One region of the Cupriavidus sp. OV096 genome, then DNA from elsewhere that is predicted to be linked to it. Evidence: predicted binding sites of a transcription regulator. Region 1 holds the regulator's gene; each other region holds the start of a gene.
The links. The regulator sigma-54, encoded in region 1, starts transcription at its own class of promoters, with help from an activator protein. The targets are predictions, from matches to a motif close to TGGCANGNAANCTGCTTT.
Positions count from the first base shown of each region.

Region 2: BM115_RS17620 (ammonium transporter) is a predicted target of sigma-54. The motif match lies at 2,823-2,840, and genes of this name have one in related genera.
Region 3: BM115_RS08465 (circularly permuted type 2 ATP-grasp protein) is a predicted target of sigma-54. The motif match lies at 5,784-5,801, and genes of this name have one in related genera.

Region 1 is NZ_FOWM01000002.1:466,465-474,413, forward strand. It holds gene mutY (A/G-specific adenine glycosylase) at 1-57, shown strand, start outside; gene BM115_RS06155 (LON peptidase substrate-binding domain-containing protein) at 85-747, opposite strand; gene rapZ (RNase adapter RapZ) at 793-1,692, opposite strand; gene BM115_RS06165 (PsiF family protein) at 1,757-2,089, opposite strand; gene hprK (HPr(Ser) kinase/phosphatase) at 2,198-3,169, opposite strand; gene BM115_RS06175 (PTS sugar transporter subunit IIA) at 3,226-3,681, opposite strand; gene hpf (ribosome hibernation-promoting factor, HPF/YfiA family) at 4,160-4,513, opposite strand; gene BM115_RS06185 (RNA polymerase factor sigma-54) at 4,564-6,045, opposite strand; gene lptB (LPS export ABC transporter ATP-binding protein) at 6,179-6,979, opposite strand; gene lptA (lipopolysaccharide transport periplasmic protein LptA) at 7,020-7,661, opposite strand; gene lptC (LPS export ABC transporter periplasmic protein LptC) at 7,725-7,949, opposite strand, start outside.
Region 2 is NZ_FOWM01000007.1:186,423-194,371, forward strand. It holds gene BM115_RS17600 (class I adenylate-forming enzyme family protein) at 1-949, shown strand, start outside; gene BM115_RS17605 (CreA family protein) at 970-1,446, opposite strand; gene BM115_RS17610 (acyl-CoA thioesterase) at 1,449-1,934, opposite strand; gene BM115_RS17615 (HU family DNA-binding protein) at 2,083-2,364, opposite strand; gene BM115_RS17620 (ammonium transporter) at 2,873-4,075, shown strand; gene BM115_RS17625 (mechanosensitive ion channel family protein) at 4,229-5,095, shown strand; gene BM115_RS17630 (Bcr/CflA family multidrug efflux MFS transporter) at 5,096-6,313, opposite strand; gene BM115_RS17635 (hypothetical protein) at 6,506-7,090, shown strand; gene mdoH (glucans biosynthesis glucosyltransferase MdoH) at 7,205-7,949, opposite strand, start outside.
Region 3 is NZ_FOWM01000003.1:248,650-256,598, forward strand. It holds gene BM115_RS08445 (DNA internalization-related competence protein ComEC/Rec2) at 1-1,873, shown strand, start outside; gene BM115_RS08450 (MurR/RpiR family transcriptional regulator) at 1,916-2,881, opposite strand; gene edd (phosphogluconate dehydratase) at 3,141-5,027, shown strand; gene BM115_RS08460 (gluconokinase) at 5,205-5,723, shown strand; gene BM115_RS08465 (circularly permuted type 2 ATP-grasp protein) at 5,967-7,442, shown strand; gene BM115_RS08470 (alpha-E domain-containing protein) at 7,478-7,949, shown strand, end outside.

The DNA.
Region 1 (7,949 bases):
ACGCCCGCACCGGTGCGGCGGCTGCTCGAAGATCAGGCGCGCGGCGGTTTGTTCTAGGGAAAACTCAGGAAACAGCGGGGGGCGTCAGACAATGTGATGCTGGCGCATATAGCGGTGGACGATCTCGATGCGCATGCCGGCATCGGGCAGCGCCATCAGCATCTGCTTGGCCTTGAGCGGCACGGGCAGCAACTCGCAGAGCCGGTTGGCGACCCAGCTCGGGTCATCCCAGCGATACGGTTCGTTGAAGGGCAGGCGGGATTTATCGGTCTGCTCGGCATGGATGGCGCTGACGATGCGCCGCAGCGCCGACAGGCATTCGCCGAGCAATTCGAGCTTGCAGTCGATCTCGTCGGGCGGCAGCAACTCCACCCGGGCCACGATCAGGCCGTCATCCCGTGTGGTGTGGGAAAGGACCTGGAAGCGTTGCCGGCCGCGCGCCTCGATCAGCAGCACGCCCAGTTGCTCCATATTGCAGTCGACGATGTCGGCCAGGCAGCCCACGTCTTCGGGCACAGTGGGCTGGTCCTGCTGCGCCACCTCGTTGCCACTCGCGATCAGGCAGACGCCGAACGGCGTGTGGTCGCGCATGCAGTTGCGCACCATGTCCACATAGCGCGCCTCGAACACGCGCAGCGGCAGGCGGCCATCGGGAAACAGTACCGTGTGGAGCGGAAACAGGGGCAGCGCGTCCAGATCAGGCGCGGGATGCGTCGAATGACCAGTGTCTGGTGGATGTGACGACATGCGATGCCGGTTCCGGTTCCACTGCCAGGGAGGGACGTTGGCGCGTCAGCCTGCCGGGGCAAGCTCGCGGTGTCTGACCAGCACATTACCATGTGCCCGGAAGTAGTTGGCAAGTCTTTCCGCGATAAACACCGAGCGGTGCTGGCCGCCCGTGCAGCCAATCGCCACGGTCAGATAGCTGCGGTTATCGGCGATGAAACTCGGCAGCCACTTCTCCACATAGGCGCGGATGTCCTCCGCCATCGCGAGCACCATCGGCTGGCTTTGCAGGAAGTCGATCACCGGCACGTCGCGGCCGGTGAGCGGGCGCAGCGCGAGGTCGTAGTAGGGGTTGGGCAGCGAGCGCACGTCGAAGACCATGTCCGCGTCACTTGGCACGCCATGCTTGAAGCCGAACGATTCGAATAGCAACGTGAGCTGCTGGCTCTCGCCCCGGATCAACTCCTTGATCCAGCTACGCAGCGTGTTGGTGCGGACGTTGCTGGTATCGATGCGGTGCGCCGATTCGGCCAGCGGGCTCAGCAGCTCGCGCTCCATCTCGATGGCTTCGATCAGCGAGGTATCGTGCGGTGCCGCATCGGCATTGGCGCTGCCCGGCAGGGCGGGTACCTCGGCCACGCGCCCGGACAACGGGTGGCGGCGGCGTGTTTCGGAGTAGCGCTGCACCAGCGCGTCGGTGTTGGCGGTCAGGAACAGCACCTGCACCTGATGGCCGGCGGCGGCCAGTTGGCGCACGGTGTCCGGCAGCCGCGCCAGCGACTCGCGGCTGCGAATGTCGGTGGCCACGCCCAGGTGGGTATAGCCCTGCTCGGCCAGGTAGCTGGTCAGCTCGGGCAGGAATTGTGCCGGGAGGTTGTCGACGCAGTAGTAGCCTGCATCTTCCAGGACATTGAGGGCGACAGACTTGCCGGAGCCGGAGATTCCGGTGATGAGGAGGATCCGCATAGCCCTGCAAGGATAGCACCGGGTGATGGCTGCGTCATGACACCCGGCGCACAAAAAGTGACGATCAGGCCGCCGGCTTGGACAGGCAATCGCTCATGAACTTCTTGTAGTCGTCGCCCTTCTTGCCCTTGCCCTGCTTGCTGCAGGCGGTCATCTTGTCCTGCTGGGTCTTGGGTTCGGCGGCGGCGGCGGGCTTGTTGGAGAGGCAGTCGCTCATGAACTTGTTGCGCTCGTCGCCCTTCTTGCCGGTGGCCTGGGCGTTGCAGGCCTTCATCTTGTCCTGTTGGGCGTTGGGGGCCTTGGCGCCAGAGGCGGCGGGGGCCGAGGCACTCTGGGCAAACGCGCCCGTGGCCAGCAGCGGGGTCACCAGCAAACACATCGCGATCAGCTTCTTCATGCTTCTCTCCTTGGCTGTGGAAACACTACGAATGGGTCCGATCCATTGGCTCGATGCCCATTACAGCACAAACGATGGAGAGCCGTGGCGCGTTGACGCGCCACCGCATCAGAGCAGGCGGCCCTGGCCGCGCGAGACCACGTCCGCCTGCATGGCGGCGCGCTGACGGTCCATGAAGTCGCGCAAGGTGTCGATGCCGCGCAGGCGCAGTATCGTATTGCGCACCGCAGCCTCGACCAGCACGGCCAGGTTGCGGCCGGCTGCCACCTGGATCTTCACCATGTGGATTGGCAGGCCCAGGACATCGAGGTATTGCGAGTCAAGCGGCAGGCGCTCGAACTCGCCGTCGTTGCGGCGCACGAGCTGCACCACGAGCTTGAGCTTCATCTTCCGGCGCACGGCCGTCTCGCCGAAGATCGTCTTGATGTCGAGCAGGCCCAGGCCGCGCACTTCCAGCAGGTTCTGCAGCAGCGGCGGGCAGCGGCCCTCGATGAAGTCGGGTCCGAGTCGCACAAAATCCACCGCATCGTCGGCCACGAGACCGTGGCCGCGCGAGATCAGTTCCAGGCCCAGTTCGCTCTTGCCCAGGCCGGACTCGCCCATGATCAGCACGCCCATGCCGAGGATGTCGAGGAACACGCCGTGCATCGTCACGCGCGGGGCGGAGATGCGCGACAGGTAGAGCCGCAGATGGTCGATCACAGCCGCCGACGACACCGGCGTGGTGAACAGCGGCGTGGACGAGCGCGTGCAGCGCAGCTCCAGGTCTGGCGGCGGCTCCATGCCATCCGCCACGACGAGGAACGGCGGCTCGAGCAGGATCAGCTCGCCCATCTGGCGCTTGCGCGGCTCGTCGTCGAGGCGCTGGTAGTAGAGGATTTCCGGCTTGCCGAGCACCTGGATCCGGTTCGGGTGGATCAGGTTCAAGTGGCCGACGAGGTCCGCCGCCGAGGTGGCTTCGCGGGCGAATTCCACGTCGAAGGCCCGGTCGGCCCCTTCCAGGCCAGCGACCCACGAGAGCTTGATATCGGCTGCGTTGTCGTCGAAGATCGACTGCGAGGTGACGCCGGTGAGTTCCATGCGCGTATGACTTTCGGGGGCGGACAGGCCGTTTCAGGCGGCCGTTGGGGCGGGAGTCAGGGGTGCCACTGCGTCAGCAGATCATGCACCGCTTCCGACGTGGGCAGTGTGGCGAGGCCCTCGCGCATCTCGCGGTCCGAGAGCAGTTGGGCGATTTCCGACAGGATTTCCAGATGTTGTTGCGTGGCCTGTTCCGGCACGAGCAGGAAGATCAACAGCGACACCGGCTTGCCGTCCGGCGATTCGAACGGAATGGGCTCGGCCAGGCGCATGAAGCCGGCCAGCGGCTGCTTGAGACCCTTGATGCGGCCATGCGGAATGGCCACGCCGGCACCCAGACCCGTGGAACCCAGCGATTCGCGCGCGAACAGGTTATCGGTCACGGTAGCACGCGCCACGCCATGGTTGTTCTCGAACAGGAGCCCGGCTTGCTCGAACACCCGCTTCTTGCTGGTGACGGTGACGTCGAGATGGATGTTGCCGGGTGGCAGCAATTTGGCCAAACGATTCATGGGCGATGCGCGAGAAGTCAGGTTAGCGGGCCGGGGCGCGAAGGCCGTCCCGCCGGATTCGGGGCGAAACTTGGGTACCGAGATCTTGTCTGGGACGCCCGCATTGGAGCGTCCGGCCATTATAGAGCAGGGCTCCACCGCGATTTTGCGATGCAGCGCCGGGGTCGCGGCGGTGCCACGACGTGCCGGCCGGCTTGCCCACCCGGGGTGTCCCGGGGCCGTCCTGTCGTTATTTGTATGGCGGAGCATACACCGAGGCGGGCGGCTTGCGAACACTTGTTCCCATTTTGACCGCTCCCGGGGGCCCCGGGTCGCCCTCCGGCGTGGCAATAAGGTAACGAAACATTCCAGGTGCCCGCACCGTCACCGCCATGGCGCGCGCCCATCAAAAAAGCCGCGCTGATTGCGCGGCTTGAGCTCTTCTTTTCAGTCCTCTGCAGGGTCGGCAACCGCTCTGTTTTCGGTTGCCTGCAGGTGTCTACTGCTGCGTCAGTTGCTGGGCGGCCATCTGGTACTTCACCGCCTCGCGATCGTGGCCCTGTACGCGGTCCTTGTAGCGGATGACCTGGCGGTCGAGCTTGTCGACCAGACAGTCGATCGCCGCATACAGATCTTCATGATGCGCTTCGACGAAGATGTCCTTCCCCTTCAGATGCAGATTGATTTCCGCGTACTGGCGCCGGTCCTTCTCCTTGTGGTTGTCCACCGATAGCAGCACGCTCACGCCGATGACCTGATCGAAATGCCTGACAATTCGCTCCAGTTTCGTTTCCACATACTCACGCAGCGGGGGCGTGATGTCGAGGTGGTGTCCACTGATCTTGAAGTTCATAGCGCTTCTCCTTCTGAAAGAGCCGCACCAGGCAGGCGGTTGCGGCTCGGCTACAAAGTCTTGCGGAGATTGACTGCGGGGATCTTGAGCGCTTCGCGGTATTTCGCCACCGTGCGGCGTGCGACCACGAAGCCTTGCTCACCCAGCAGTTCGGCGATCCGGCTGTCGGAAAGAGGATTCCTGGGGTCTTCGGCTCCTATCAGTTGCTTGATCAGCGCGCGGATTGCCGTGGAGGAGGCCGCGCCGCCAGTCTCCGTAGAGACGTGGCTCCCAAAGAAGTACTTCAACTCGAAAGTACCCATGGGCGTGGCCATGTACTTATTCGTGGTGACCCGGGAAATGGTCGACTCATGTAAACCGAGTGTATCGGCTATTTCCCGCAAAACCAAGGGGCGCATCGCGATTTCGCCATGCGTGAAAAAGTTCTTTTGACGTTCCACAATTGCCTGCGAAACACGCAGGATCGTATCGAATCGTTGCTGGATGTTCTTGATAAGCCACCGCGCCTCCTGAAGCTTCTGCTGCAGGCCTGCCGTCCCCGTTTCGCCCTTCGCGCCGCGCAGGATCTGCGCATACATGTCGTTGATGCGCAGCCGTGGCATGACATCCGGATTGAGCGCCGCGATCCACCCGCTGCCGCTCTTGCGCACGAACACGTCGGGCACCACGAAGTCGGCCTCGGGACGGTTGAACGCGTGCCCCGGATACGGCGCCAGCGAGCGAATCAGTTCGTGTGCCGCCTTCAGTGCTATTTCGTCCACCTGGAGCGCTTTCTTTAGCCGCGTGTAGTCGCGCACGGCCAGCAGTTCCAGATGATGATTGACGATGGTCAGCGCCAGCTCACGATGCGAGTGCTTCAGGCGACGCAATTGCAGGCTGAGGCACTCCGCGGCATTGCGCGCGCCCACGCCGGGCGGGTCGAAGCTCTGCAGCAGGGTCAGGATCGCGTGGACTTCGTCGATCTCGAATTCGAGTTCCTCGGGCAGTTCGGTGCAGATTTCCTCGAGCGAGGCGCTCAGGTAGCCGTCATCGTCGAGCGATTCGATCAGGAAGATGGCCAGGCCCTTGTCGCGCACCGAGATCTTCAGCGGGGCCAACTGCCCCATCAGGTGCTCGCGCAGCGTGGGTTCGGCATCGCGCAGTTGCATCGGCGACTTTTCGTCCTCGTCGCCCTGGGGGCGGCGGGCGAAGTCGTCGAGGCTCCAGTCGCTGCCGTAGTCCTCGCTGCCGTTGTCGTTGTAGTTGTCGTCCTCACCGCCGGACGCGCCATCGGTGCGCGCGTCGCCGTTGGGCTGAGGCTCGGAGGAGGCCGGCGCGGGGGCGCTCTGGAGGTTGACCGAGCCATCGGCGGCTACCCGCAACGGGCTTTCGATCCAGTCGTTTTCGCGTTCGAGCAGGGGATTTTCGGTCAGCGCCTGTTCCACTTCCTGCTGGAGTTCAAGCGTCGAGAGCTGCAACAATCGAATCGACTGTTGCAGCTGCGGGGTCAATGCCAGATGTTGCGAGAGACGAAGCTGAAGCGACGGTTTCATGCGACCTATTCTATGCGCATCCTTCCGACTATGGAACGGAAATTGCTATCGCCTATCGCTCTGACTTCCTGATCGACCCCGGCTGTCGCCGTGGAGGCCGGGAGAAGCGCGGCCGCACGCGGCGGCCGATGGGTCACATGCGGAAATTTTCGCCCAGGTACACGCGTCGCACGGACTCGTTGGCGATGATTTCCTCAGGCTGGCCGGCGGCCAGCACCGTGCCTTCGCTGATGATGTAGGCGTGGTCGCAGATGCCGAGCGTCTCGCGCACGTTGTGGTCGGTGATCAGCACGCCGATGTTGCGCGCCTTCAGGAAGCTCACGATGCGCTGGATTTCGCCCACGGCGATGGGGTCCACGCCGGCGAACGGCTCGTCCAGCAGGATGAAGCGCGGCGCGGAGGCCAGCGCCCGGGCAATTTCCACGCGGCGGCGCTCGCCGCCGGAGAGCGACAGCGCCGGGTTGTTGCGCAGATGGGCGATCTGCAGGTCATCCAGCAGCGAATCCAGGCGGCGTTCGATCTCGGCCTTCGGCAGCGGCTTGCCCTTCTCCAATTGCAACTCGAGCACGGCGCGGATGTTTTCCTCGACGTTGAGCTTGCGGAAGACCGAGGCCTCCTGCGGCAGGTAGGACAGGCCCATGCGGGCGCGCTCGTGGATCGGCAGGCCGCTGATGTGCTGGTCGTCCAGCACGATGTCGCCCTCATCCAGTGCCACCAGGCCCACGATCATGTAGAACGACGTGGTCTTGCCGGCGCCGTTCGGACCGAGCAGGCCGACCACCTCGCCGCTCTTCACGTCCAGCGAGACGTCCTTGACCACGGTGCGCGAACCGTAGCGCTTCTTCAGGTGGCGCACGACCAGCGTGCTGCTGTCGGTACGGGCGGCCGACGGGGCTGCGGAGGCGTTCGGGGCGAGCGTGGCGGAGTCGTTCATCAGGTCAATGCATGCGTGACGCGGCGGGCGCGTCCGGGGTTCAGGGCTTGCCGGGCGCGGGCGCCGGCTTCAGTTCCAGCGGCGGCGGCGCGGCGGCGCCGCTGGCCGGGTCCGCGCGCGGCGAGAGCACGGCGCGCACGCGGCCGGACGGGTTGCCGGTGGAGGTGTTGTTGTCGCCGCCGGCAGCCGTGTAGTACTCGTTGCGGCTGTCGTAGGTGATCACGGCGCCGCGGATCTCGTCGACGGTCTTCGCGCCGGCGATGCGCGCCGCGCGGGCATGACCGATCAGCTTCGACATTTCCTGCTTGCCGTCGTACTCGATGCGGTCGCCCCAGCCGTCGATGTATTCGTCCACGCCGTCGCGCTTCTGGCGGATATACGCCTGGCGGCCCGGATTGGCCGTGGCCACCGCGTACTGGTAGCCCTCGGGGTCGGTGCGGATCTGCGCGGCGTCCGACTTCAGCACCATCGTGCCCTTGGTCAGCACGACGTTGCCGGTCAGCGTGTAGATCTGCTTCACGTCGTCATAGCTGGCGTTGTTGGCCTCCAGCACCAGCGGCTTGTCCTTGTCGGCACGCTCCGCCAGGGCCGGCTGGGCCAGGGTCGCGCCGAGCGCGGCGATTGCCACCGCCAGGGCGGGCACGATGCGGCGACAGGACAACGTCGTCAGGGATGGGGTCATGTTGGTCAGCTGAGAGAATGACGGGCGATCCGTTGCCGGCGCCTGGCGTGCTTGTTGTTGTGCTTACTGCGTGGTCCGGGCCTGCCCCGACGGCGGATTCATGACGATGGTGCCGCGTACGTTGCCGAGCAATTGTACTTCGCGCGTGACATTGTTGAAGACCAGTCCGTTGGCCGTCATCACCGACGGGCCGCGCGTGAGTTGTACCGCTTTATCGGTCTTGACGATGTCGTCATTGACCAGCAACTGGAAATATTGCGATGCAGCGGTCATGCGCGGGTCCTTCGA
Region 2 (7,949 bases), on a different contig from region 1:
GCCGGATCCGAACGCCCCGCAGAAGGCGGCGCTGCTGGCGGTACCGTTCTTCCATGTCACGGGCTGCATGTCAGTGCTCAATGGCGCACTCGCGACGGGCGGCAAAATCGTGCTGCTGCATCGCTGGGACACGCTCCAGGCCATGGCGCTGATCGAGCGCGAACGCTGCACGGGGGCCGGCGGCGTGCCGACCATCGCCTGGCAGATCATCGAGCATCCCCAGCGCGGCGACTTCGATCTGTCATCGCTGGAGAACATGAACTATGGCGGCGCACCGGCCTCGCCGGAACTGGTGCGGCGCATCAAGGAAGTGTTTCCACACGCGGCTCCCGGCATTGGCTGGGGCATGACGGAGACCTCGGCCACCTTCACCAGCCACAGCGCGGAAGAGTACGTGTTCCGGCCAGACAGCAGCGGCCCGGCCCTGCCCATCGGCGAGATGAAGATCGACGATGGCTTCGGGCGCGCGCTGCCCTTGGGGGAGACCGGCGAGCTGATGGTGCGCGGCGCGAACGTGGTGCACGGGTACTGGAACAAGGCCGAGGCGACGGCCAAGACCTTCGTCGATGGCTGGCTGCACACTGGCGACATCGCCCGGCTGGATGCGGACGGCTTCCTCTATATCGTCGACCGGATGAAGGACATGCTGATCCGCGGCGGCGAGAACATCTACTGCATCGAGGTGGAAAGCGCGCTGTACGCCCATCCGGCCATCATGGATGCGGCGCTGGTCGGCATCCCGCACCGCACGCTGGGCGAGGAGCCCGGTGCGGTGGTGAGCCTGAAGCCGGGCATGGCTGCCACGGAAGCGGAGTTGCAGGATTTCGTGCGGCAGCAGCTGGCGGCGTTCAAGGTGCCAGTGCGGATTATCGTCAGCGGGGAGATGCTGCCGCGCAATCCCAATGGGAAGATTCTGAAATCGAATCTGCGCAAGCTGTTTGAAGCCTGAGGTTGCTGAGGGGCTGAGGCTTACTTGACGGGGATCGGTGTCCCGGCCGGCACCGGTACCGCCGTCACCGCGTTCTGCGGGCTGCCGCTGACGATGCGGTCGGAGTAGGTCAGATAGACCAGCGTGTTGCGCTTGCGGTCCACCGCACGCACCACGTGCAGGGTCTTGAACAGGATCGACATCCGCTCGGAAAACACGTCTTCCTGCGCCTTGACCGGGCCCTTGAAGGTGATGGGGCCCACCTGGCGGCAGGCAATCGACGCTTCCGGCGGGTCTTCGGCCATGCCGAGCGAGCCCTTGATGCCGCCCGTGCGCGCCCGCGAGACGTAGCAGGTGATGCCGTCCACCTGCGGATCGTCATAGGCTTCGATCACCACCTTGTCGGAGCCGGTGACGCGGAAATTCGTGCTGACGCTGCCGATTTCCTCGGCCTGCGTGATGCCGGAGAGCGCCCACAGGCCGGCGACGGCCATCATTCCGATGCGGATGTTCGCCATGGTCAGTCCGCCGAACCCTTGATCTCGTCGTGCCGGCGCTCCATTTCCTGGCGCAGCGCGCGGCGCTGCTGGGCGGCGGCAAAGCGCTGGCGCTCCACCTCGTCACGCGGTTGCAGCGGCGGCACCTCGGCTGGCGCGCCGTTGTCGTCCACGGCCACCATCGTGAAGTAGCAGCTATTGGTATGCCGTACCACCTTGCTGCGAATATTCTCAGTCACCACCTTGATGCCGATTTCCATCGAGCTGCGGCCGGTGTAGTTCACGGCAGACAGGAAGGTGACGAGTTCGCCCACGTGGATCGGCTGGCGGAACATCACCTGGTCCACTGACAGCGTGACCACATAGCGGCCGGCGTAGCGGCTGGCGCAGGCGTAGGCCACCATGTCCAGGTACTTCAGGATGGTGCCCCCGTGCACGTTGCCGGAGAAGTTGGCCATGTCCGGCGTCATCAGCACGGTCATGGAAAGCTGGTGGGACAGATCGTTCATCGCAGAAAATCCAGAAATCGAGCCTGAGGCGCGGGCAGTGTAACCCGACGAGGCGCGCCAATGGGCAAATCCGCGCGTGGACATCATGGCCCAAAAAGAAAAGCGGCCCCGAAGGCCGCTTTCCTTACTTTCAAGAACGCGAACTTGCTTACTTCTTCTTGTTCACGGCGTCCTTGAAACCCTGGCCGGCGGAAAACTTCACCGTCTTGGCGGCCGGGATCTTGATCGTTTCGCCGGTGCGCGGATTGCGGCCGGTACGGGCAGCACGCTTGCCCGAGCTGAAGCTACCAAACCCCACCAGGGTGACCGAGTCCCCCTTGGCCACTGCCTTTTTGATACTGTCCAGCGCGGCGTTCAGCGCGCGCTCGGCGGCGGCGTTGCTGAGTTCTGCTTCCGCGGCGATGGCCGATACCAGTTCACCTTTATTCATGGCTAGATTTCCCTTGTTGGTCGTCGTCACCGGACATCTGCCTGCCGGCAAATTACCGATCGGCGCAGTCTAATCTGCCCTTTGCGCCTTGGGCAATCCCCAGTGGCACCGAAGCAACGAAAACGGCCGGAAAACGTTCTCTGGCAAGACTTAGCGGGGGTTTTACCCCTCTTTTCCCCAAATGGAATCGTCACTTTTTCAGCCCGACACGTATCGTGCGGCGCACATGCACGGGGCCGCGCTTCGTCGGCCTCCCCCCGGGCGAGGACGCACCATTCTGGATCGCACCGCGCGCGCTATACGCCCGCTTTTGGCGCATGGCGATCCATAATGAGGCGTGGCTCGTACGGCGGCGCAGCCGCTGCGCGCAATAGTTGATCCGACAACTCGCCCGGAAACGCCACACCAGTGCGCCACGCACCGCCTCGGCGCTATTTTCCCCATTTTGCATCGCTGTCTGGAACGGATTTTGCATACTCGTGCTCCCATTTTGAGCATTGAGGTAGCAATGGAAAACTGGAAAACGGGCGCCGATGCGATGTTCATCCTGCTCGGCGCCATCCTGGTACTCGCCATGCACGCGGGATTTGCATTCCTGGAACTCGGCACGGTGCGCAAGAAAAACCAGGTGAATGCACTGGTGAAAATCCTTGTTGATTTTGCCGTTTCCACGATTGCTTACTTTTTTGTCGGTTATACGGTGGCGTACGGGGTGCAATTCATGTCCGGTGCCGAAGTCCTGGCACAAAAGAGCGGATATGAACTGGTGAAATTCTTCTTCCTCGCCACATTTGCGGCGGCCATTCCGGCGATTATTTCGGGAGGCATTGCGGAGCGCTCGCGATTCAATCCGCAACTGGTCGCCACCTTCATCCTGGTAGGTTTTGTCTACCCGTTCTTCGAAGGTATCGCCTGGAACAACCGCTTCGGCATCCAGGACTGGATCGCCTCGGTTGCAGGCTCGCCGTTTCACGATTTCGCAGGCTCGGTCGTCGTGCATGCCGTGGGCGGCTGGATCGCCCTGCCCGCCGTGTTGCTGCTGGGCGCCCGGCGCGGCCGGTACTCGAAGGACGGCCGCATCAGCGCGCATCCGCCCTCGAACATCCCCTTCCTGGCGCTCGGCGCCTGGGTGCTGGCGGTGGGCTGGTTCGGCTTCAATGTGATGAGCGCCCAGACCGTGGACAAGATCAGCGGCCTGGTGGCCATCAATTCGCTGATGGCGATGGCCGGCGGCACGCTGGCGGCGTGGTGGGCCGGCCGCAACGACCCCGGCTTCGCCTACAACGGCCCGCTGGCCGGGCTGGTGGCCGTGTGCGCCGGCTCGGACCTCATGCATCCGCTCGGCGCGCTGATCACCGGCGCGGTGGCCGGCGCGCTGTTCGTCTATTTGTTTACGCTGGCCCAGAACAAGTGGCATATCGATGACGTGCTGGGCGTCTGGCCGCTGCACGGCTTGTGCGGCGCCTGGGGCGGCATCGCGGCGGGCATCTTCGGCACCCATGCGCTCGGCGGCATGGGCGGGGTGTCGCTGGTCGCGCAGCTGATCGGCACGGCGCTCGGCATCGTCATCGCGCTGGTGGGCGGCACGGTAGTCTACGGTGCACTGAAGAAATTCGTCGGAATACGACTGGATGCCGAAGCCGAGTTCAATGGCGCGGACCTGACCCTGCACCGCATTTCGGCCACCCCGGAGCGCGAGACCAACTGGTAATCCACCCTTGTTGGGACTGGGAGAAAGCGGCCGGACAGCGTTCCGGCCGCTTTGTTATTTGCGCATATCGAACGGCGGATTTTCGCGAAATTATTAACTTGAACTTGCCCGCGACGAGGCCAATAATGCCCTTGCCTAACAGGAGCATGCCCCATGGATACCTCTTCGTTGCAGAGCTTTCGCGAGTTGATCGTCGGTTACGCCACCGTGTTCGGCGTCAAGATCCTGGCCGCGCTGGCCTTCTGGGTGATCGGCCGCTGGCTGATCCATTTCGTCGTCCGGCTGGTCCAGAACTCGCTGGCCCGGCAGAAGGTGGACCCCACGCTGCTGCGCTACGTCGGCTCCATCGTCACCGTCACCCTCAACGTGGTGCTGGTGATCGGTATCCTCGGCTACTTCGGCATCCAGACCACCACCTTCGCGGCGCTGATTGCGGCGGCTGGCGTGGCCATCGGCATGGCGTGGTCGGGGCTGATGGCGAATTTCGCGGCCGGCGCCTTCCTCGTGGTGCTGCGGCCGTTCAAGGTGGGCGATTTCGTGACCATCGGCGGCGTGACCGGCACAGTCAGGGAGATCGGCCTGTTCGCCACCACGCTCGACACGCCGGACAACGTGCTGACCGTAGTCGGCAACAACAAGATCTTCTCGGACACCATCCAGAATTTCACCGCCAATGCCTACCGGCGCGTGGAACTGAAGGCGCAGTTGGCCGGCTCGACCGACGCGATGGCCGCCGTGGCACTGCTCAAGGAGCGCATCGGCGCGATTCCCAACGTCCTGGCGGAACCGCCGGTCGACGTGGAGATCCTCGAATTCACGCTGGTCGGCCCGGTGCTCGCCGTGCGGCCCTACTGCCATAACGATCACTACTGGCAGGTCTATTTCGATACCAACCGCGTGATTCGCGAGAGTTTTGGCCAAGCCGGATTTGCCGCCCCGATGCCGGCGCAGATGGTGGTCATGCAGCCCGCGCCGGCCATGCCGATGGCGCCGGCGACGCCCGCCAACCAGGCCGCCTGATCAGGCGGGCACGGCCGCGCCGGCCCGCCCGTAGCGCCGCAGCAGGACCGCGCTGCAGCCGCACACGGCCATCACCACGGCCAGTGGCAGCGCGGTACCGTCGTGCCATACGCTGACGGCGGCGCCAGCCAGCGTGCCGAATCCGAACTGCAGCGTGCCCATCAGCGCGGACGCGGTGCCCGCGCGATGGCTCTGGTGCGCCAACGCCAGCGCCGACGCATTCGGCGTGATGCACCCCATACCCGCCAGAAAGACGAAGAAGCCGACCAGCAGCACCGGCAGCACGGCCATGCCCGCCAGCGCCGCGACGGCCAGCATCAGGCCGGCCAGCAGCGGCGCGTACAGGGCCATGCCCAGCACGGCGTCGAGCGAGCGCGCACGCACCAGGCGCGTATTGATCTGGGACATCGCGATCAGCCCGAACGCGTTCGCCCCGAACACGAAGCCATAGTGCGAGGGGTCGATGCCATGCAACTCGATCAGCACGAACGGCGAACCGGCGATATAGGCGAACATGCCTGCCTGCACGCAGCCGGCCGCCAGCGAGTAGCCCAGGAATTCGCGGTCGCGCAGCAGCTCCCAGTAGTTGCGCAAGACGGTGCCCGGGTGCAGCGTGCGGCGGTGCGCCGGATCGAGCGACTCCTCCATCCGTGCGTGAACGAACCAAAGGATCAGCACGGCCGCGCCACAATGGATCCAGAAAATCGCGCGCCAGCCCAGGGCAGAGAGGACGGCCCCGCCGATCAGCGGCGCGAGGATCGGCGCGAGGCCCATCACCAGCATCAGGGAAGAAAACGCCCGCGCCGAATCCTTGGCCTCGAGCCGGTCCCGGATCACGGCGCGCGACACCACCAGGCCGGTGCAGCCGCCAAGCGCCTCCAGGAAGCGCCACAGCATCAGGGACTCCACGCTACCGGCCAGCGCGCAGCCGGCAGCGGCGGCGCCGTACAGCGTCAGTCCTATATAGAGAGGCGCCTTGCGGCCGTAGCGGTCGCTGATCGGACCATAGAACGCCTGCCCGATCGCCAGCCCGACCAGGAAGGTGCCCAGCGTCAGTTGCACCTGCCCGATCTCGGTGTGGAGGTCTGCCGCGAGCGCCGGAAAGCTCGGCAGATACATGTCGATGGACAGGGGCGCCAACGCGGTCAGCGACGCGCAGATCAACAGCCAGAGGGGAAAACGTGGAGCAGATGTGGAGGCGCGAGGGCTGGCAGTCATGAAACGGTTCCGAAGACAAGGCGCAATTGTTGCACAGGTTACAAAGCGTGCTTTCGGTGTGGCGTGGCTTTCGCATGCACGGGGGTGGAGGGTACAATGCCTGCCTGTCGGCACGGATGTTGCGCCGACCGCGTAGTCGGACGCACAGCGGGAGACGGGTCACGGGAGCCGTCCCCGGCAACGCTAGCCCGCATGACCATACGACAAACGCCGATTATTGTTTCGCTGAGCCTGGTTGCCCTGGCAACCCTGCCGCCGTTGCCCGCGTGGGCCGCGCCGGTCAGGGCGCCGGTCACGGCTTCCGCGCCGGCACCCGCTCCCGTGCCTGTGGTGGATGAAGCCGACGCCTTGTCGCGCATGCTCAAGGGTGCCGCCACCGGGCAGAACACCGGCGGCGCCGGCGTTCCCGAACTGCTCCGCAACACCAGCCGCCCCGACGGCGTGCTGGCCCGCGCCTGCCGCCAGCTCAACGATGCCCTGCCGATCGAGATCGATGGCGAGACGCGCCTGCGCCGCTGCCAGTCGGTGCCGGGCAAGCATGTGCTCTTCCAGCTGGAGTTGACCAACTATCGCGGGCCGATGCTTGACCTGGCCAGCTTCGAGGTCAACTACGCCGCGCCGCTGCAACGTAACATCTGCGCCAACCGCGACGTGGAAATTCTGACCAAGCTTGGCGTCAGCATGATGTTCCGCTACATGACCCGCAAGGACCGCGGCGAGCGCCGCGTGGGCGATGTCTATATCAATGCGCCGATCTGCGTGTCGGCCCTGAGATAAGACCCACCCCTCCCCCGATACAACGGTTTAAAACGACAGGACGAAAAAAACGGCAGGTCAGCCTTCCCTAGGCTGACCTGCCGTTTTGACTTTGCGCGCGGCTTGAGTCGTCGATCAGGCCGCGCGCGGCCGCAGCGGCAGCACGTTGGCGGCGCGGCGCATCAGCACGCGCGTCTCCTTCCACGCTGCATCGGCCAGGGGCGAGCCCCAGACCAGTTCGTGCAGCTTGGAGAGTGCGAACGGATCGCCGAGCAGCACATGCTTCTGCGCCGCCGACAGCGATTGCGGACCATGCGTCAGCGCATGCTGCACCAGCGTGCCATGCTGCAGGCGCGTGGGCGTGGGCTGCACCTTGCGGGCGGTGGCCGTGGCGCACATCAGCGCATTGGTCACCGGGTCCACCACGGCGTCGACGAAGCCCGGCACGTCCTGTGCCGCCTCCACGTGCTGCTGGGTTTCCACGATCTCGCGCGGCACATTGGCTTCCTCGGGAATCACGAACAGCCCGGCGCGGCGCATGGCCCGGCCCAGCGTCACGCGCGAGAGCAGCACCGACAGCGGAATCGAGAGCGCCAGCGAACCGACAATCGGCAGCAGCCACCAGATGAAGCCCGGGCTCAGCCAGTACACGCCCGCGCCCCAGACCAGGCCCAGCACCGTGTGCCAGCCGTGGCGGCGGAACGCCTCACCCCAGGAGGTCTCGGCATCCTCGCGCGGGGGCGACTTCCACGAAATGCCCCAGCCGCTGTACGCCGCGACCACGAACTTGGTGTGGAACAGCATCCGCGTGGGTGCCAGCAGCGCCGACATCAGCATTTCCAGCAGCATGCTGACGATGAGCCGCACCGGGCCGCCGTAC
Region 3 (7,949 bases), on a different contig from region 1:
GGCGCTGGTGATCGGCGACCAGCGCGGTATCGCCACCGAGGACTGGGAGGTGTTTCGACGGACCGGCATCTCCCATCTGGTCAGCATTTCCGGTTTGCACATCACGATGATCTCGGGCGCAGCTGGCGCTTTGGCCCTGGGGTTGTGGCGGAGGTCGTTCGGGCCGGGGCGGCGGCTGCGCCGGCCCTTGCCGCTGATCTGGCCGGCGCAGCAGGCGGCGCTCGTGGTGGCGATACTGACCGCCTTGGGTTATGGACTGATCGCCGGGATGCAGGTGCCGGCGATGCGAACCGTGTGCATGCTCGCCGTGGCGGCGCTGGCATTGTGGAGTGGCCGGGCGCCGCCGGCATCGGTCGTGCTCGCGTGGGCGGCGGGCGTGGCGGTGGCGATTGACCCATGGGCCGTGATGTCGCCCGGTTTCTGGCTGTCATTCGGTGCGGTGGCGGCGATCTTTCTTGCCGCGCGGGAACCGCCGCAGCGGGCTAGGGCAGAGGGGCGGTGGCACAGGGCGAGGGCGGCTGTGGGGGCAACGCTGACGGGCGCCGCACGCACGCAGTGGGCGGTGACAGTCGGGCTCGTGCCGCTGACGCTGCTGCTGTTCGGGCAGGTGTCGGTGGTGTCCTGTCTTGCCAATGCTGTCGCCATTCCGGTGGTGAGCTTGCTCGTCACGCCGTTGGCGCTGGCGGGTGCTGTGCTGCCGGTGATTGTGGCCAGGCCGCTGCTGGCGGTCGCGCATACGACGATGACGTGGTTGTCCGATGCGCTCGCCTGGCTTGCGGCGCCAGCGTGGGCCGTTTGGGAAGCGGCGCAGGCGGGACCCGTCTGGATGGTGTTGGCGTCTGCCGGGGTGGTGTTCGTGTTGATGCCTCGCGAGCGGGCGCCGGATGTTCGGGCGGCAACGCCTTTGCGCGGCGCGCGGCCTGCTCGGCCCGCACGGCGTACGTGTCCGGCGGTGCGCGCACCGCCACGCTGGTGTGGGGCGTTGCTGATGATACCGATGCTACTGGCGGGCCGGACGCCCGTACCGGAAGGGGAGGTCCGTGTCACGGCGCTCGATGTCGGGCAGGGCACGGCGGTGCTGGTCGAAACCAAGGCGCATGCGCTGCTCTATGACACGGGGCCGGGATACCCGTCAGGGGCCAGTGCCGGCGGGCAAGTTATCGTGCCGTGGCTGCGGGCGATGGGCGTGCGGCGGCTCGATGCGCTGATGGTCAGTCACGAAGATGCGGACCATGCCGGCGGCGTGCGCGAGGTGCTGGCCGCGGTGCCGGTGGGGCGGCGGCTGACGGGGGCGCCGCTCGATCACGGGCTCCTGATCGGATCGGCGCCGACAAAAGGCGGCGTGGCGAGCAATGCTGCGCCATGGCAGCCATGCGAGGCTGGCGCGGCATGGACGTGGAATGGCGTGCGCTTCGTCATCCTGCATCCGTCAGTGTCGGACCTCGGCAGCGCGCGGCTGGCGAGCAATGCACGCAGTTGCGTGTTGCGCGTGGCCACGGCGCACCGCAGCTTGCTGCTGACTGGCGACATTGGCGTGCGCGAGGAACAGGGGTTGATTGCCGCGGTGCCGCCGGAGGATCTGCGTGCCGATGTCCTGCTGGTGCCGCACCATGGCAGCGGCACGTCGTCGGGCGCGGCGTTCCTGCGTGCGGTGCAGCCAGAGGCGGCGGTGTTTCAGCTCGGATATGGCAACCGCTACCGGCATCCGCGCGACGATGTCTGGCGGCGGTATGGGCGCCAAGGCATCGCGCGGTATCGGACGGATGAAACGGGCGCGGTGTCGATCGTCACGGCGGGGCCGCGACTGGCGATTTCGTCATTCCGGCAGCGGGAGCGGCGGTACTGGCGCGATGCACCGGCGGCGCCGCGTTAGGCGTCGGCGCCAGCCCGGGTTGTCTCGGGAGGGCGGGAGGCGTCAGCTGCGCGAACCGGCGCGCGCGGTCTTCGGCGTCTTGGTCGCCGGGGTTTTGGCCGTGCCGCCGGTGCCGCCGGTGCCGCCGGTGGCAGCCGCCACCGCTTCGCGGGACGCCGGCGCCTCAGGCGCGGCGCCGCCGATGCGGCGCTCGCGCAGGTGCGCCTTGGCACGTTGCAGGCCGGCCGCGACGGTGTCAGCGCGCTCCAGCGCCACGCCGGCAGCGAGCACGTCGCCGAGTACGAGGTGGCTGATGCGGGAGGTCATTGGCGTGTAGACCTCGCTGTCTTCCTCGACGTCGGAGAACACGCAGACGTCGGCCAGCCGGGCCAGCGGCGAGCCGCTGTGGGTCAGCGCCAGCACGCTTGCGCCGCTGGCGCGGGCGAGCGTGGCGGCGGTCAGCATGTCCCAGGTGCGGCCGCTGTTGGAGACCAGCACCGCCACGTCGCCAGGGCGCAGCAACGCGGCGGACATGCTGAAGACATGCGGGTCCGAGTAGGCCGTGGTGGGAATGCCTAGGCGGAAGAATTTGTGCTGGATATCGAGCGCGACGATGCCGGAGTTGCCGCAGCCATAAAACTCGATGCGGCGCGCGCTGGCCAGCAGGCGGATGCCGTGCTCGATCTGGTCGGCCGACAGCGCGTTGCGGACCGCCATCAGTGTGGCGATGGTGCGGTCGAAGACCTTGCCGGCGATGTCGGCCGGGCGGTCGTCGGCCTCCACGTCCTGGTGGACGAACGGCGTGCCGCCGCCCAGGTTCTGGGCGAACTGGAGTTTGAACTCCTTGAAGCCGTCGTAGCCCAGCGCGGCGCAGAAGCGGGCGATGGTCGGCTGCGAGACGCCGGCGCGTTCGGCCAGTTCGGGCATCGACAGGCGAATCACGCTGGCGCCGTGGCGGGTGACGTAGTCAGCCAGACGGCGTTCGGACGGACGGAGCGTGTCGTAGACGGCAAGGATTCGGTCGCGCATGGCGGTGCGGGTCTCGGTTGGCCATCGGCGTGGCCATTCTGGGGATTGAAGATGTAGAGATTCTACACAGAATGACATGGGGATCGATCGGGAATCGTGGGCCTGCTCCCTTAGGGCTTTCCCGTATTTGCGTCGACAGCATCATATTTTCGCGAGAAAGCGGCTTCCGGCAGGCGGGAGGCCAAGGCTATAATGTAGAAAATCTACATATCGACGGGCGGTTCTTTGCCCGGCGCTCCCCACGAGGAACATTGTCGCCATGACCCAATCCGTTCACGCCGAGGTGTCGGCCGTTACGCAACGCGTTGTCGAGCGCAGCCGCGCGAGCCGCGCCGCCTATCTGGCGCGCTGCGAGCGGGCACAGCGGGAACTCGGCCCGCTGCGCGGCATGTCGTGCGCGAATCTGGCGCACGGTTACGCCGCGCTGCCGGCCGACGACAAGCTCAAGCTTCGCGTCGAGCACGCCCCGAACCTCGGCATCGTCACCGCGTACAACGACATGCTGTCGGCCCACCAGCCGTACGAGCGGTATCCGAACGTGATTCGCGAGGCGGCGCGAGCGGTGGGTGGCGTGGCCCAGGTGGCGGGCGGCGTGCCGGCGATGTGCGATGGCATCACGCAAGGCAACGCTGGCATGGAGCTGTCGCTGTTCTCGCGCGACGCCATTGCCATGGGTACGGCGGTCGCGCTCTCGCACAACACCTTCGATGCCGCGCTGATGCTCGGCGTGTGCGACAAGATCGTGCCGGGCCTGCTGATGGGGGCGCTCCAGTTCGGCCACCTGCCCATCGTCTTCGTGCCCGCTGGGCCGATGGCGACCGGTCTCTCGAACAAGGAAAAGGCGCGCGTGCGCCAGCTCTACGCCACGGGTCAGGTTGGTCGCGATGTCTTGCTGGAGGCCGAATGCGCCGCCTACCACGGCGCCGGCACCTGCACCTTCTACGGCACGGCCAACAGCAACCAGTTCCTGATGGAAATCATGGGCTTGCACATGCCGGGCTCGGCCTTCGTGCACCCGGACAGCGGACTGCGCGATGCGCTGACGGCGGCCGCGGCACAGCGCGCGCTGGCGCTGATCGCGCGCGGCAACGCGTACACGCCGCTCGCCCAGATCGTGGACGAGCGGGCCATCGTCAACGCCATGGTCGGCCTGCTGGCCACGGGCGGTTCCACGAACCATACGATCCACCTTGTCGCCATGGCGCGTGCCGCCGGCATCGTCATCGACTGGAATGACTTCGACCGCCTGTCGGCGGTCACGCCGCTGCTGGCGCGCGTCTATCCGAACGGCTCGGCCGATGTGAACCACTTCCACGCCGCCGGCGGCGTGGCCTATGTGATTGGCCAACTGCTCGAAGCCGGGTTGCTGCACGAGGACGTCCAGACCGTGATGGGGCAAGGGCTGGCGCGCTACACCGAGGAGCCGGTGATGACCGACGGCGCGCTGCGCTGGCGCGACGGTCCGACCACGAGTGGCGATGCCGCCGTGCTGGCACCGGCGTCGGCGCCGTTCTCGAAGGAGGGCGGGCTGCGCCTGATGGCCGGCAACCTCGGCCGGGGCGTGATCAAGGTGTCGGCCGTGGCCGACGAGCACCGTATCGTGGAGGCCCCGGCCCGCGTGTTCGACTCCCAGGAGGCGCTGCAAGCCGCCTTCGAGGCCGACGAACTGAATCGCGACGTGGTGGCGGTGGTCCGCTTCCAGGGGCCGAACGCCAACGGCATGCCCGAGTTGCACCGGCTCACGCCGGCACTCGGCGCACTGCAGGATGCTGGCCACAAGGTGGCGCTGGTGACCGATGGCCGCATGTCGGGCGCGTCCGGCAAGGTACCGGCGGTGATTCATGTGGGTCCGGAGGCGCTTGTAGGCGGCCCGTTGGCGCGGGTGCGCGATGGCGACTGGATTCGTGTGGATGCCGTAGCCGGCACATTGACCCTGGTCGGCGATGCCGCCGCGCACGCCGAATTCGCCGCGCGCATCCCGGCGACCGCGCCGGACGACGATTTTGCGCGCTTCAGCATGGGGCGCGGCCTGTTCGGACTGTTCCGGCGCCATGCCCGGATCGCCGAAGAAGGCGGCAGCGCCCTGGACTTGTCCGAGGCCGACGCCGCGCCCGCTGTCCAAACGGCCGGCGTGGTCGCACAATAGGCGGGCGCCCAACTTGCCCTGCACGCACTTAGTCGTCGTTTAGTCGTTTTACGATTTTCAGCAATCGCCGCGGCCAGGTATCTCCATGCCGCGGTGCACCTTCGCGCCACGTCTTTCGCGCCCGAAGGCTACCGACAAGGATGGCCCGACCATCCGACCATGATCGACGGAGCAGACATGATCTATATCCTGATGGGCGTTTCCGGCAGCGGGAAAACCACGGTCGGCCAGTTGCTGGCCAGCCAGCTGCATTGCGGCTTCCACGATGCCGACGCCTTCCACAGCGAGGCCAACAAGGCCAAGATGCACAACGGCATTCCGCTGACCGATGAGGACCGCTGGCCCTGGCTGGCCGCGATGCGCGCCGCCATCGACACCGCCCGGGCCGAGGGCCGCACCCACGTTTTCACCTGCTCGGCGCTGCGCCAGACCTACCGCGACCGCCTGACCCCGCCCGACGGCGGTGTGACCTTCGTCTTCATGAAGGGCGACGCCGGCACCATCGGCAGCCGGCTGTCGGCGCGCACGGACCATTTCTTCAACCCGGCGCTGCTGCAAAGCCAGTTCGACACCCTCGAGGAGCCACGCGACGCGCTGGTGCTGGACATCCGCCGCACGCCCGAGGCGCTGGTCCAGGACATCCTGGACAAGTGCCCGCCCGAGTCGGCCGCCTGCTCCGGCAAGCCCGCCGCCTGATCTGAACTGACCTGAAGCCGCCAGCCAGCCCTTGGCGCCGTGCCTTCGGCGGCGCCTGGCTGGCAAGCATCTTGCTAAACCGATTCGCGTGCCGGCGCGCGTGACCCTTGCGGGTTTTGCCGGTGCGGATATGCTGAAAGAGCCAACTCGACAAGGCATCGACAAACGGGCGACCGGGGAGACGGCACGGCACGGTCAGTACGAGGCCGGCGCGGGCGCCCATTTCACGAAGGAGCGGCCATCATGGCGGCGCGGTTTTTCGACGAGATGCTGGAAGGGCGGGAGGACGGAGCAGTGGCGGCCATCGAGGCCGGACAGACGCTGCCGTCAGGGGCGGTCAGGGCCCACTACCGCAATTTTGCGGACTGGATCGGGCGGCAGTCCGGTTCGACGATGGACAACAAACGCGCCGAGGCGGACCTTATCTTCCGGCGCGTGGGCATTACCTTTGCCGTCTACGGCGACAAGGACGAGTCGAACAGCGGCACCGAGCGCACGATTCCGTTCGATGTGATTCCGCGCATCTTCCCGGCCAGCGATTGGGCCACGCTCGAGCGCGGCCTGCGGCAGCGCGTGGCGGCGCTGAACCGGTTCATCCACGATATCTACCACGGCCAGGACATCATCCGCGCCGGCGTGATTCCGCCCGACCAGATCTACAACAACGCCCAATACCGGCCGGAGATGCTCGGCGTGGATGTGCCGCGCGACATTTATGCCCATGTGGCCGGCATCGACGTGGTGCGGGCCGGCGAGGGCGAGTTCTACGTGCTCGAGGACAACCTCCGGGTGCCGTCCGGCGTTTCGTACATGCTGGAAAACCGCAAGATGATGATGCGGTTGTTCCCGGAGCTGTTCGCGCGCAACCGGGTGGCGCCGGTGGCGCACTATCCCGACCTGCTGCTGGACATGCTGCGCAGTGTCTCGCCCCAGAACATCGCCGATCCCACCGTGGTCGTGCTCACGCCGGGCATGTACAACTCGGCGTACTTCGAGCATGCATTCCTGGCTCAACAGATGGGCGTGGAACTGGTGGAGGGCAGCGACCTGTTCGTCGAGGACGAGCACCTCTATATGCGGACCACGCAGGGGCCGCAGCGCATCGACGTGATCTACCGGCGCGTGGATGACGACTTCCTTGATCCCCTCGCATTTCGTCCAGATTCGGCGCTCGGTGCGGCCGGGCTGCTGTCGGTCTACCGGGCCGGCAATGTGACGATCAGCAACGCCATCGGCACGGGCGTGGCCGACGACAAGTCGATTTACCCCTACGTGCCGGACATGATCCGCTTCTATCTGGGCGAGGAGGCCATCCTCAACAACGTGCCGACCTATATGTGCCGGCGCCCGGACGATCTCCAGTTCGTGCTCGACCATATGGCCGACCTCGTGGTCAAGGAAACCCACGGCGCGGGCGGCTACGGCATGCTGGTCGGACCGGCGGCCACGCGCGCCGAGATCGACCAGTTCCGCGAGGTGGTGAAATCGCGCCCCGAGCAGTACATCGCCCAGCCGACGCTGGCGCTGTCCACCTGCCCGACCTATGTGGAGTCGGGCATCGCGCCGCGCCATATCGACCTGCGGCCGTTCGTGCTGTCGGGCAAGGAGGTGCGCATGGTGCCGGGCGGGCTGACCCGCGTGGCGCTGCGCGAAGGGTCATTGGTGGTCAACTCCTCTCAGGGGGGCGGCACCAAGGACACCTGGGTGCTGGAGCGCTGAGCCATGGAACACGCCGATCGCCGGGAGAACCCATCATGTTGAGCCGCACCGCCGACCATCTGTTCTGGATGTCCCGCTATACCGAGCGCGCCGAGAACACCGCGCGCATGCTCGATGTCAATTACCAGACCTCGCTGCTGCCGCAGTCCGCCGAAGTGGCCGAGCAGGGCTGGTGGGCGATGCTCGATATTTCCGAGCTGACCCACGCCTTCGACCACAAGTACGGGCTGCTGCACCGCGACGACGTGATCGACTTCATGGTTCGCGACATGACCAATCCGTCGTCGATCATGAGCTGCCTGCGCGCGGCGCGCGAGAACGCCCGCGCGGTGCGCGGCTCGCTGACCACCGAGGTCTGGGAGACGCTGAACACCACCTGGCTGGATGTGCAGCGCATCATTGCCGAGGGTGAGCTGCGCGACGACCCGTCCCGCTTCTTCGAATGGGTCAAGTTCCGCTCGCATCTGGCGCGTGGCGTGCAGTTCGGCACCATGCTCAAGGACGACG